One region of the Arthrobacter sp. PAMC25284 genome, then DNA from elsewhere that is predicted to be linked to it. Evidence: riboswitches for the same ligand, from Rfam matches in the RefSeq annotation. Region 1 holds a riboswitch; the other holds the start of a gene.
What was found. A riboswitch is a leader RNA that binds a small molecule or an ion and turns the genes downstream of it on or off. The one in region 1 is predicted to bind cyclic di-AMP.
Positions count from the first base shown of each region.

Region 2: it holds a riboswitch for cyclic di-AMP, as region 1 does, so the genes downstream of both, KY499_RS07520 (NlpC/P60 family protein) here and KY499_RS04030 (C40 family peptidase) in region 1, are expected to answer to the same signal.

Region 1 covers NZ_CP080382.1:855,808-862,090, forward strand. Annotated here, with positions in the region: gene KY499_RS04025 (heavy metal translocating P-type ATPase) at 1-1,606, shown strand, start outside; gene KY499_RS04030 (C40 family peptidase) at 1,714-2,475, opposite strand; cyclic di-AMP (ydaO/yuaA leader) riboswitch at 2,482-2,676, opposite strand; gene KY499_RS04035 (hypothetical protein) at 3,144-3,611, shown strand; gene KY499_RS04040 (DUF305 domain-containing protein) at 3,753-4,349, shown strand; gene KY499_RS04045 (F510_1955 family glycosylhydrolase) at 4,430-5,329, shown strand; gene KY499_RS04050 (cytochrome c biogenesis CcdA family protein) at 5,334-6,083, shown strand; gene KY499_RS04055 (multicopper oxidase family protein) at 6,124-6,283, shown strand, end outside.
Region 2 covers NZ_CP080382.1:1,621,629-1,627,911, forward strand. Annotated here, with positions in the region: gene KY499_RS07505 (metalloregulator ArsR/SmtB family transcription factor) at 1-158, shown strand, start outside; gene KY499_RS07510 (cation diffusion facilitator family transporter) at 155-1,303, shown strand; gene KY499_RS07515 (hypothetical protein) at 1,594-2,283, shown strand; gene KY499_RS07520 (NlpC/P60 family protein) at 2,892-3,674, opposite strand; cyclic di-AMP (ydaO/yuaA leader) riboswitch at 3,678-3,889, opposite strand; gene KY499_RS07525 (DUF305 domain-containing protein) at 4,841-5,275, shown strand; gene KY499_RS18545 (DUF305 domain-containing protein) at 5,199-5,450, shown strand; gene KY499_RS07530 (F510_1955 family glycosylhydrolase) at 5,529-6,283, shown strand, end outside.

The DNA.
Region 1 (6,283 bases):
GAAAGCGCTCTTAAACCTCGGGGCCAAGGAAGCCACCGTGCTCCGCGACGGCGTCGAGTCCCTGATACCGGCCGACCGGCTGCAGCCCGGCGACGTCTTCCTCGTCCGCCCGGGTGAAAAAATTCCCGCCGACGGATTCGTCATCGACGGGAACAGCGCGGTCGATACCTCGCTCATCACCGGGGAGTCGCTGCCGGTCGAGGTTGGCGTTGACGACACGGTGACCGGGGCTACGATCAACACCAACGGCCGGCTGCTGGTGAAGGCCACCCGTGTCGGCAGCGAAACAACACTGGCCCAGATGGGGAGACTTGTCAGCCAGGCACAAAGCGGCAAGGCGCCGATTGCCCGGCTTGCAGACCGGATCAGTGCTGTCTTCGTCCCGATCGTCCTGGCCATCGCTGCGGCCACCTTCACCGTGTGGATGCTTTCAACCACTGACCCGCAGGCCTCCTTTACCGCCGCCGTCGCGGTCCTGGTCATCGCCTGCCCCTGCGCGCTCGGTCTGGCCACCCCGACGGCCCTGCTCACCGGAACCGGCCGGGGCGCGCAGCTGGGCATCCTGATCAAGGGACCGCAGGTCCTGGAAGGCACCCGGACCGTGGACACCATCGTGCTGGACAAAACCGGCACCGTGACCACCGGACGGCTCTCCGTCGCAGGTATCCACAGCTTCTCCGGGGCCGCAAAGGAGGAGCTTTTGGCCCTGGCCGGCGCCGTTGAAGCCGCGAGTGAGCATCCCATTGCCCGCGCCATCGCCCGCGCGGCCAAGGGCGAAGGACCGCTGAGGGCCGTCACCGGCTTTGAGAGCGCACCCGGTGGAGGCGTCCGGGGAATCGTCGATGGCCGCCGCGTGGTCGCCGGGCGCGCCGGGTGGCTCCAGGACAACGCCATCATCCTGACCGACCGCCATCAAACGGCCTTGAAAACGCAGGAAGAAACGGGCGCCACCGTGATCTGGGTCGGCGTCGATGGCCAGACTGCCGGAATGATCAGCCTCACTGATACGGTCAAGGATGGCTCCGCGGCCGCGATTGCCCGGCTCAAAGACCTGGGGCTCAGGCCCATCCTGCTGACCGGCGATAACGCAGCCGTCGCGGCGATCGTTGCCGCCGCCGTGGGCATTCCGGCCCACGATGTCCTGGCGGGGGTCCTCCCGGAAGGGAAAGTGCAGGCGGTCCGGAAGCTTCAGGCATCCGGGGCTACCGTGGCGATGGCCGGCGACGGCGTCAACGACGCCGCGGCCCTGGCCCAGGCCGACCTGGGCATTGCCATGGGCAGCGGGGCGGACGTCGCGATCGCCGCAGCCGACCTCACGGTCATGGGAAACGACCTCGGCCAGGTGGCCCAGGCCATCGAGCTATCCCGCAGGACACTGGCCACCATCAAGACGAACCTGTTCTGGGCTTTCTTCTACAACGCCCTCGGGATCCCGGTCGCCGCGCTGGGCCTGCTGAACCCGATGATCGCCGGCGCCGCGATGGCCGCCAGCTCGGTCCTGGTCGTCAGCAACTCCCTGCGTCTGCGCCGCTTCGCCGCGACAACCCTTCAGGATTCCCCCGCGGAATCGAAGGCCACGCTGCCGGTTCCGGCCAGGCAGGCCTGAAGCACCAAGGCCGGCGACCCGACGGGGAAGCGCCGTTGAACGCGCCAAGGGCCGGTGGGTTACTGCCCCCAAGGCAGCAACCCCACCGGCCCTTCAGCGGATACTTCTCAGGCGCCCGCGCGGACGAACGTGACGGGGCCGGTAGCGGTCAGCCACGACAGGGGATGCACAACGGTCTGGTTCTTGCCGTTCATGCCGGAGCTGAGCACCTGGCCGTCGCCGACATAGATTCCGATGTGGCCGGGCTGGATGACCATGTCCCCGGGCGTCGGGGTACCGACGACTTTCCCGTAGTTCTTGAACTGCATCGGGCCCAGGTCGCCAACCGGAATGCCGGCTGTTCCCAGGGCCTTTTCCACCAGACGGGTACAGTCCTGAATGAGACCAAGCTGCGCGTAGGCGGCGGATACCATGGCGGCATTGACCCCGCCTGCCGCCGGAGCAGCAGCAGGCGCCGCCGCGGCCTGCGGGCTGACGGTGATCTGGGCTTTTGCCGCCGGCGCCTGGACGGCCGCCGCCGGCACGGGTGCTGCAACAACTGCCGCAGGCTTTTCGATGACCGGCGCCGCGGTGGTGGCGACGGCGGGGCGTTCAAAGGAAATCCGGACGCTGGAGTCAGCGCTCAGCGGCGCCGCCGCCTGGCTGGACACCTCAAGGTTTGAGACGGGGGCAGAATCCCGCTGTGCCGGGGCCTCGGCGGCCTGGGCGGCGATTCCGCTGGTCAGAACCAGTCCCGACGCGGCGGCGATCACGGCGGCCTGGCGGCCCAGCCCGCCGGCGTTGTCGGCAACGGTCCTGGAGATTGTCGCGAGCGGGCTGGTGTGTACGGTGACCGCGCGGCGGCGGCCGTGAGCTTTGCGTGTGGACATGAAAAAGTAGCCTCTCCCAATGCCTGCGGGGTTAGCTGTCGGATTCGGATGGGAGACACCCGGCCGCAGTCCCTGCAAAAGATGCAGTGGTGCGGCTTCACCCCAAGGCCTGAGAACAGGCCAACATGTGGTTTCCCCGTCTCTGCCGGACGATTTTGCGAACGGATCCCGGGCAGCGGCAGAGTTAGGCAATCGGCTCGGGAGTGCCGTTCCCGGAGAAAATCGGCACGGATTCGACCGTACGGTAAAACCGCGGGGATGTCACATTCAGGTAACGACAGCGGCCGAGCGGGGCGCCCCGGGGCAGCAGCCCCCGGCCGGCGGGCCCCGGCAGGTCCCACGTGCGGGGGTTTCCCTGGTGGCGAAGCGCGGCATCGCCATGACCCCTCGCGAGGCCCGGCAGGTCGTCCGCGCCGCGGCCGAGGAACTCCCTCCGTCGGACAAGGACATGCAGGTCGCCGCGTGCTGGTGGTCGCCGGACGGTCCTCTCCCCCGGCGCCGGTGCCGTCCTGATGTCCCTCTCCACGGTCGCCGCTGGTCTGAACGGGCAGCTGATGAGCCGGATGAAACTGAACTGCGCCCGGGATCGTTGACCCCGGCAGGCGCCGGAAACTTTCCAGGCCGGTATTCTTAGAACGAATCATGCTCTGCCGGAAAGGAGGAACACCATGACCGCAGCCCTGCCCGGGCGAGCCATGGCGCTCTTCCGCCGTGCATCCCTGCTGTCCGGAATGCTGGCGATCATTGCCGGGATTATTGGGATGCACCTCATGAGCGGCTCCCACGTATTGCCGGCGACCGCCGCAGGCCTTGGCGTGGACACATCCCTGGACGCGCAGGTTTCCGCGGTGATCATGCCCGCCCCGGGCGGCGGTGCACGCCAGGGCGCCCCGGCTGAACAGCGCCCGGAGTCCCTATCAGGGCTTTCGTGCGCGGACGCGGGCCTCTGCCCGGCGATGACGGGCATGGCCGCCGCCTGCATTCCTTCCCCGGGCCATCCGCCGTTGGAGGCCCCGTTGCCGGGGACCACGCCCTTTGCCGATACCGTCCCGGCCGCGTTGCCGGCCGGCTTCCGTCCTTACCCGTATCTGCCCGGGGCTCCTTCTCCGGGTGACCTCTGCATCAGCCGGACGTAAAGGCTGAGCTGCGCCGTGTTCTGCCCGGCGCATAAGCCCTGATCCTGACGTGCCCTGCCGGAACTCCGGCTTCTTTGTCGTGCGCGTCACCAGCCAACGGCTCCATGTGCCGGTTGATGTCTAGAAGGACCCCCGATTTTCATGAAAAAATTTTTGACCCTCTCCGCCGCGGCCGTCGCCGCCGCGATTGCCCTGGCCGGATGCTCCGCCGGCTCCGGCGGCAGCATGCCCGGTATGGACACGGGCGGCTCCGGCGCGTCCACCGGTTCCGCCCCGATAGCTGCCGGGGACCACAACGGCGCCGACACCATGTTTGTCCAGGGCATGATTCCGCACCACAGCCAGGCGGTGGAGATGAGCGACATCATCCTCCAGAAGCAGGACATCGACCCCCGGGTCACTGCCCTTGCCACCAAAATCAAGGCCGCCCAGGCCCCGGAGATCAGCACCATGACCGAGTGGCTGAAGACGTGGAATGAGCCCGAACCGATGGCCAGCGGCGGCATGTCCGGGACGATGAGCAGTGACGACATGTCCAAGCTCCAGGCGGCACAGGGCGCCGACGCAGCCAAGTTGTTCCTGACCCAGATGATCGCGCACCACCAGGGCGCCGTGATGATGGCCAGGACCGAGGAGGCCGATGGCCAGAACGCCGACGCGGTGACCCTTAGCAAGGAGATCATCACGTCCCAGCAGGCAGAAATCCAGGAAATGCAGACGTTGCTCGGCTCCCTCTAGCCAACTGCATCACGGCGCCGGTCCCGTTGCGTGGCCGGCACCGCGTCACCGATCTTCCTATCCCCTGTTTGGAGCCTTCCATGCCTCTTTTCCACCGCCACCGGCCCCCCGCCGCGATTGGCACCGCCGCGGCTGCCGCCGTGATCTTTGCCCTGTCCGCCTGCTCTCCGGCGACCACCGATCCGTCCGCCGCAAACGGCTCGAAATCGTCCGCAGCAGCAGGCGCCGCGTCCGGGCTGCCGAGCGCCCACGTCCATGGCCTGAGCGTTAACGGCGAAACGAGCCAGGTGCTCCTGGCCACGCACGAGGGACTGTTCGACGTCTCCGGTACCCCTGCCGTGACAATCGGACCGACCAACGACTACATGGGTTTCACCGCAGCGATGGAACCGGACGTCTTCTACGCCTCGGGGCATCCGGGCCCGGGCTCGGACCTGCCCAACCCGGCCGGGCTGCTCAAGACCACCGACGGCGGCAGGACGTGGCAGCAGCTCTCGAGGCAGAAGGAATCGGACTTCCACGCCCTCGCCGCCACGAAGTCCGGCATCGTTGCGTTCGACGGGACCCTCCGGACCAGCACTGATGGCATTACATGGCAGAGTGTCGCCGCAGACTTCATGCCGGCTGTCCTGGCCGGGAACCCCTACAGTGATACCGTTCTGGCCACCACCACGGACGGGGTGCAGCGCTCCACCGACGGCGGGACCACCTGGACGCTGAATGCGGCGGCCCCTCTGATCCAGTTCGCCGCGTTCGCCAGCTCCAGGGAAGCCATCGGCGTCGCACCGGACGGGGCCGTGTACTACTCCCCCGACGCAGGCACGTCCTGGCAACAGACGGGGACGATCAGCGGCGGCGTTCAGGCCATCGCCGCAATGGAAGGCGCGGACGGCAGCCCATGGATCTGGGCCGCCACCGCAACCGGTGTGATCGTGTCCACCGACGGCGGGGCGACGTTCCGGCCCTCCGACGCGGACTGATCCGGTGGACATCGGCGACTATTTCGCTTCCACCGTACTTTCAGGTGCCTTGCTGATCGCCATTCCCTTGGCGATGACGGCGGGCCTGGTGTCCTTCCTCTCACCATGCATCCTGCCGCTCGTTCCCGGGTATTTGGGGTTTGTCTCCGGGCTGACGGACCCGACGCAGCCACAGAACCGCCGCCGGGTCCTGGCCGGGGTCGGACTCTTCATCCTGGGCTTCGCGGCGGTCTTCACCCTCTACGGGGCCGCGTTCGGCGCGATCGGCTCCTGGCTGCTGCGCTGGCAGGATGCCCTGATGCGCGGCCTCGGCGTGGTGGTGATCCTGATGGGCGCTGCCCTGCTCGGCGCCGTCCCATGGCTCCAGCAGACCCGCAAGCTCAGCCTCGGCCGCCGGACCGGGCTCGCCGGCGCACCGCTGCTGGGGATTGTTTTCGGTCTCGGCTGGACTCCGTGCATGGGTCCGACCCTCAGCGCCGTGCTGTCCCTAAGCGTGACGACCGGCAGCGCCGGACGCGGGGCGCTCCTGGCCTTTGCCTACTGCCTGGGCCTGGGGATCCCCTTCGTTCTGACCGCCCTCGGCCTGAACTGGGTCAGCACCGCCCTGGCGTTCGTCCGCCGGCACATTCGCATCGTTAATATCGCCGGGGCGTCCCTGCTGATCGTTCTGGGCATCCTGATGGTCTCCGGGGTCTGGGTGAGCTGGATCTATCAGCTCCAGAACCTCTCCGGGACCTTCCTCACCCCCATCTGATACCGGCGGCCCGCATGCGGCCGCCCCCGAAGGACTCCACATGAGCATTCACACCGATTATCATCTGGGCCGGCGCCGCTTCCTGGGCCTGTCCGTCGCGACGGCCGCCACGGCGGCCCTTGCGGCCTGCGCCAATACCCAGGCCCCGGCAGGCCTGCCGGAACGGGTCCTGCCCACGGATGCCGCCGTCGCCGATTACG
Region 2 (6,283 bases), 770 kb from region 1:
GGATGGTCTCCACACGGCAGGAAGGCACCCGGGTGTTCTACCGGCTGGAAAATGAGCATGCCCGCCAGCTCGTGGCGGACGCGATCTTCCAGGCGGAGCACTCCCTGGGCGGCACGCCGCGGCACCACCACGCCAAGACGGAAGGCGGCGCTCTATGACTCAGACCGGCAGCCACGCGCACTCCCCCGGCTCGGGGCACGAGCACGGGCACGTCCATAAGGACGGACAGGAGCACGACGACGGCCACACTCACGTACACGAGCACCACGACGGCGGTCACCCGCATCAACACCACGACCACGGGCACGGGCACGGGCACGGGCATGCTCACGCCCACGACCATCCTCACGCCCACGACCATCCTCACGACCACGAGCATCCCCGGGGGCTGAAGGGCTTCTTCCACGGCCTGTTCGTCCCGCACAGCCACGACGCCGCGGATTCGGTCGACGACGCGATGGAGTCCTCGGCCAAGGGCATCCGGGCCCTGAAAATCTCCCTCGCCGTCCTGGCCGCGACGGCACTGCTGCAACTCGCGGTGTTCCTGTTCAGCGGCTCCGTAGCGCTCCTGGCGGACACCATCCACAACTTCTCCGACGCCCTGACCGCGGTCCCCCTATGGATCGCGTTCATTCTCGGCCGCCGGGTGGCCAACCGGACCTACACCTACGGGTTCGGCCGGGCCGAAGACCTGGCCGGGCTCTTCATCGTGGCCATGATTGCGCTTTCGGCCGTGGTGGCGGCGGTCGAATCAGTCACCCGGCTGTTCAATCCCCAGCCGGTCAGCAACCTGGGCTGGGTCCTCGCGGCGGGGCTGATCGGCTTCGCCGGCAACGAGCTCGTCGCGGTCTACCGGATCCGGGTCGGCCGGGAGATCGGGTCGGCGGCCTTGGTGGCGGACGGCATCCACGCCCGGACCGACGGCTTCACGTCCCTCGCAGTAGTTGCGGGAGTGATCGGTGTGTGGCTCGGCTTCCCGCTGGCGGATCCGATCATCGGCATCCTTATTTCAGTGGCAATTTTCGTTCTTCTCTGGGGCACCGCCCGGGACATCGGCCGCAGGCTGCTCGACGGCGTCGACCCGGACCTGCTGGACCGCGCGGAAGCGGCCATCGCCCCGGTGGCACCGCCGTCGTCGACCGTTCGGCTCCGCTGGAGCGGCCACCGGCTGCACGTGGAAGTCACCGCACCGGTGGACCCGGAATGGACCATGGCAGAGCTCTCCGGACTCAGCCGCTCGGTCGAACAGGCCGTGCGGGCGGATGTACGCAACGTGGGGTCGGTCGTCGTCGTGGCCCGGTAGGGCCGGCGCCCTGTTCCGGGATGACGCACCGAGCGGTCAGTCGGCGAGTGCTCGTGATCGTCTGGCGAACGTGGCTCGGGACGTGACGCTCGCGCTGGCAGCGCGGCAGCAACGGAAAAACTGTGAGTCTGGAGGTAGCCCCGAAAGGCGTGACCCGTCGCAGTGTTGCCGCGGTGAATGATCTGCTTTCAAGGCTCGGCGAGACCGCGGGCTGCGTCGGCGGTCTCGGGGGTGAGGGCGTATGCGTTCGACACCTGTGGACGTTTGGTCAGGCAGGACTAGAATGAGCCATGCCCACGACCGGCCGAGTTGTCTCCGTTGCGGTGCTGCTGGCCGTCGAGGCAGGACTGGCGCTGCTGGCGGTGCTGGTCCACTTCGAATTTATGAGGATTTACGGCATTGTCACCGACACCGCGCTCGAGGGACTCACTTGGGGGTTGACGGCCGGCCCCTCCGGACTCGCACTCGGTCTGGTCGCGGTGGTTGCCATTGTCGGCTTGGTGCTCGCGCCGCGACTGTGGATGCGGCTGACGGCCATGGCCATTCTGGTTCTCATGCTGCTCGGCATGCTCGCCGTCACCCCCGCGGCACTGCAGCGGAAGACTGAGGCGCAGTTCGGCTCCACTCCGCAATGCGTGAGCGAGGGCTCGGCAGAGCCCATGGCCACTGCAGATCGTGAGGCCCAGCGGGCGTTCGACTCCATCAGTCACATCGGGCTGTTCAACGGTGGCGGCGTAAATGGTGTCGGCGGCTGTGAACGCCGGCTAGTGCTCTCAGAAGACATCGACGTGTTGCAGCACTATCGTGCAGCGTTGCCAGCGGCGGGCTGGGAAGTGGTCGAGGACGACGGGCGCCACCTGCGGGCCCAGCGTAATGGCCTGGCGTTCGAAGTGATGCCCTGCTCTGGAGGAGGCGGTGTCGTCTGGGCAGGAAGCGACGACGGCCCCGCGAACGAAATACGAATGGGCTGTGCCCAATAGTGAGATGGGACTGCCCCGGTTTTTGTTGACACAGTGTCTCGAAACCCAGGTGCCTCGAAGAATATGCCACGCCAGACAATGCAAAGCCTGGGAATGCAAGGCTTGGGAATGCGACACCGAGCGTTCAAATAAAACCGCCACGGGGCCCTAAAACATATAGGGTTGGGTCACGCATAGCCCGCAGTGCGATCCGGGCGGAGACCCCTGTCAACCGTCGAACAGGAGCGGTTAGCGCGGTCGTAGCTGATTTTGCCCGTCGTGGCATATATCTGATTCGGGGGCCGAAGGTGCCGCTTTGCGACGCCGCGGCCCATCATCGCAGGCGCTCCGCCCAGGCTTCAATCGGCTCGTGCACCGGACGACCATCCGGACCACCCCGGAATGACGAACCGGACCTGCGAAATCGAAGACCCGTTCTCGCCGATGACCTGACGGCTGACGATGTCGGACTGCCCGTACTTCCCTGCAGTACTGGCTGGCTATCGCCGCGTCCGGCGTGGGCTGCGGGCATCCCGGTGCCAGTGACACACCAAGGGCCGGTGAGCCGCCACCCCCAAGGCAGCGGTTTACCGGCCCTCATGTGGCTGGGTGCTGAGGCGGGTGCGTACTCAGGCGCCCGCGCGGACAAACGTGACAGGCCCGGTGGCGGTCAGCCAGGACAGCGGGTGCACAACAGTCTGGTTCTTGCCGTTCATGCCGGAGCTCAGCACCTGGCCGTTGCCGACGTAGATGCCGATGTGGCCGGGTTGGATTACCATGTCGCCGGGCTGCGCGTTGCCGACGACTTTGCCATAGCCCATGAACTGCATCGGCGCCAGGTCCCCCACTGGAATGCCGGCAGCGCCAAGGGCCTTTTCAACCAGGGCGGTGCAGTCCTGGATCATGCCCAACTGGGCGTACGCGGCGGAGACCATCGCAGCGCCGACTCCGCTTGCTGCGGCCGGGGCTGCGGCCGGAGCGGCCGCGGCAGCCGCGACCTGGCCCTTCGACTGGACGGTTACCCGCGGGGCCGCCTGAACTGCAGCGGCCGCCGTGGCCTGCGGAGCGGGCGCTGCGGCTGCCGGCTTTGGCGCTTCAACAACAGGTGCCGGCGTGGTGCTGACCGCGGTGCGGTCAAACGAAATCGCGACGGACGAGTCGGCGTTGAGCGGCGCCTGCACCTGGCCGGTCACTTCGAGGCTCGAAACGGAGGCCGAGTTCCGCTTGACGGGCGTTTCTGCGGCTTGGGCCGCCATGCCGCCGCTCAGCACGAGGCCAGAGGCGGCCACAACGACGGCGGCCTGCCGCCCTGCTCCCCCGGCGTTGTCGGCGAGAGCTTTGGAGAATACAGCGAGGGGGTTGGTGTGGACGGTGACGGCGCGACGGCGCCCGGAAATTTTTCGTGCGGACATGAAGGAACCTCTCCCTGTGCCTGCGGGGTTAGCTGTCGGATTCGGATGGGAGACACCCGGCCGTGACCTGCAGGAGCGCAATGCTGCTCCTACTGCAAGGGCACGGCTTCACCCCAAGGCCGGCGCTAAGGCCAGCCAAACGTGGTTTCCCCGTCTCTGCCAGACGATGTAGCAATCGGACCCCGGGCAGCGGCAGAGTTAGGCAATTTGCTCGGAGGTGCCAGCCTCGATGAACACCGGCACGTATTCGACCGTAGTCGGATTTTCCGCGGATGTCACATTCGGATAACGACGCCGACCCCCTGGACAGAGGCCACGCAAGCCGTTGTGCACGTATACCCCATGGGGGTATAATCATCACGTCGTCCGATCACCCTGCGGGAAAGGTAACGCCCAGCGCCGGAAGGTACGGTTGGAACTGAATGGGCGCGGCCCGCGTTAGATCTCGTGGGGCAACCGGACCGTCCCGCGGGTACGCTTGAGTGAGTCAATTTCGGCTGGAAGGAGGAAACCTGATGTCCGTTGCCCTGATCAGCCGTACTTCGGCGTTCCTTCGCCGAGTCGGCTTGCTGGCCTCCCTGCTTGCCCTAGTCGCCGGAATATTCGGGATGCACATTATTGCCGGTGCCCACCCTATGGCGGCATCCGGGGCTGCCCACACCGCGCAAGCACTTCCCGCGGCCCACGCGCCGGCAGCTGGCCACAGCGGCCACGCCATCGGAACCGGCGCCGGCCTAGTTGCCGGCCCTGCCCCAGCCGAATCGACGTCGCTCCCGGCACCATCCGGGTCTGGACTTTCATGCGTTGGACAGGGAGGGTGCGCCGAGATGGCGGCGATGGAGGCGGCCTGCATGCCGCTGCCCGGAACCGCCGCAATGTCGGCCCCGGTGCCCGGCAGCACCCCCTTCGGTGACGTAGCCCGCGGTAGCCGTCAACCGGACTTTACCGCCTACGTGCATCCGACCAGGACTCCGTCCCCCGGGGACCTTTGCATCAGCCGGACGTAAACGGGCTGCGCCGCGCCGCCTTGCTCCGGCGCGAACATGCTTCGCTATCCCCGGCGCGCACGCGCCGTTTACACGCCCCTTGCCCGGGCGTGATTCGCTGGCCGGTGACCATACCCGCCCGGCTTGTCCCCGCAACGATCCTGAAGGACCCGCATTCCCATGAAGAAATCTATGACTATTTCCGCCACCCTGTTCGCGGCCGCCCTGGCCCTGACCGGTTGCTCGGCCGGGACCGGTGCTGCCGACAGCAGCATGCCGGGCATGAACCACGGCAGCTCCGACATGCCGGCCACCGCAGCCCCGCTGGATACCGTGACTAACAACGCGGCCGACACGATGTTCGTTCAGGGCATGATCCCGCACCACAGCCAGGCCGTGGAGATGAGCGACATCATCCTCCAGAAACAGGACATCGATCCGCAGGTCACGGAGCTCGCCAACAAGATCAAAGCCGCCCAGGCCCCCGGAAATCGGCACCATGACCGGGTGGCTGAAGACGTGGAACGAACCCGAACAGATGGACGCCGGGCACGGTATGACCGGCATGATGAGCCAGAGCGACCTGGACAAGCTCAAGGCCGCACAGGGAACTGACGCGTCCAGGCTGTTCCTGACGCAGATGATCGCGCACCACCAGGGGGCCGTGATGATGGCAAAGACGGAGGAATCCGACGGCCAAAACGCCGACGCGCTCGCCTTGAGCAAGGAGATCATCACGTCCCAGGAAGCTGAAATCCAGGAAATGCAGACACTGCTCGGTTCCCTCTAGCCGGCGCCGCAGCCGCGCCGGCACCAAGCGTGACCGGCGCGGCATCCCACTTTCCTTATCCCCTGTTTGGAGCCCTCCATGCCTTTCTTCCTCCGCCGGCGACCCCATGCTGCGGCCCTCACTGTCGCGGCAGCCGCCTCGATTCTTGTTCTCTCCGCCTGCACTCCGGCAGCCACTGATTCGCGTCCCGGCACCGGATCAGACACCTCTGCAGCAGCAGCCGTGTCCGGGTTGCCGAGCGCTCATGTCCATGGGCTGAGCGTCAACGGCGAAACCGGCCAGGTACTCCTGGCCACCCACGAAGGGTTATTCGACGTCTCTGGCAGCCCTGCGGTCAAAATCGGACCGACCAACGACTACATGGGGTTCACCGCGACCATGGACCCGGACGTCTTCTATGCCTCGGGTCACCCAGGCGCGGGGTCGGACCTGCCCAACCCGTTGGGGCTGATCAAGACCACCGACGGCGGCAGGACCTGGCAGCAGCTCTCTCGGCAGAAGGAATCCGACTTTCACGCCCTCGCCGCCACGAAGTCCGGCATTGTCGCGTTCGACGGGACGATGCGGACCAGCGCGAACGGCAGCACGTGGCAGACTGTCGCCGCGGACTTCACGCCGGCAGTGCTGGCCGGGCACCCGGACAGTGACACCGTTCTGGCCACCACCCGTGACGGTGTCCAGCGCTCCACCGACGGCGGCACCACGTGGGAGTTGAATGCGTCGGGCCCCGTGATCCAGTTCGTTGCCTTCGCCGGCGCCGGCGAGGCCGTGGGCGTCGCACCCGACGGATCCGTGTACCACTCCCCCGATGCGGGCGTGTCCTGGACACAGAC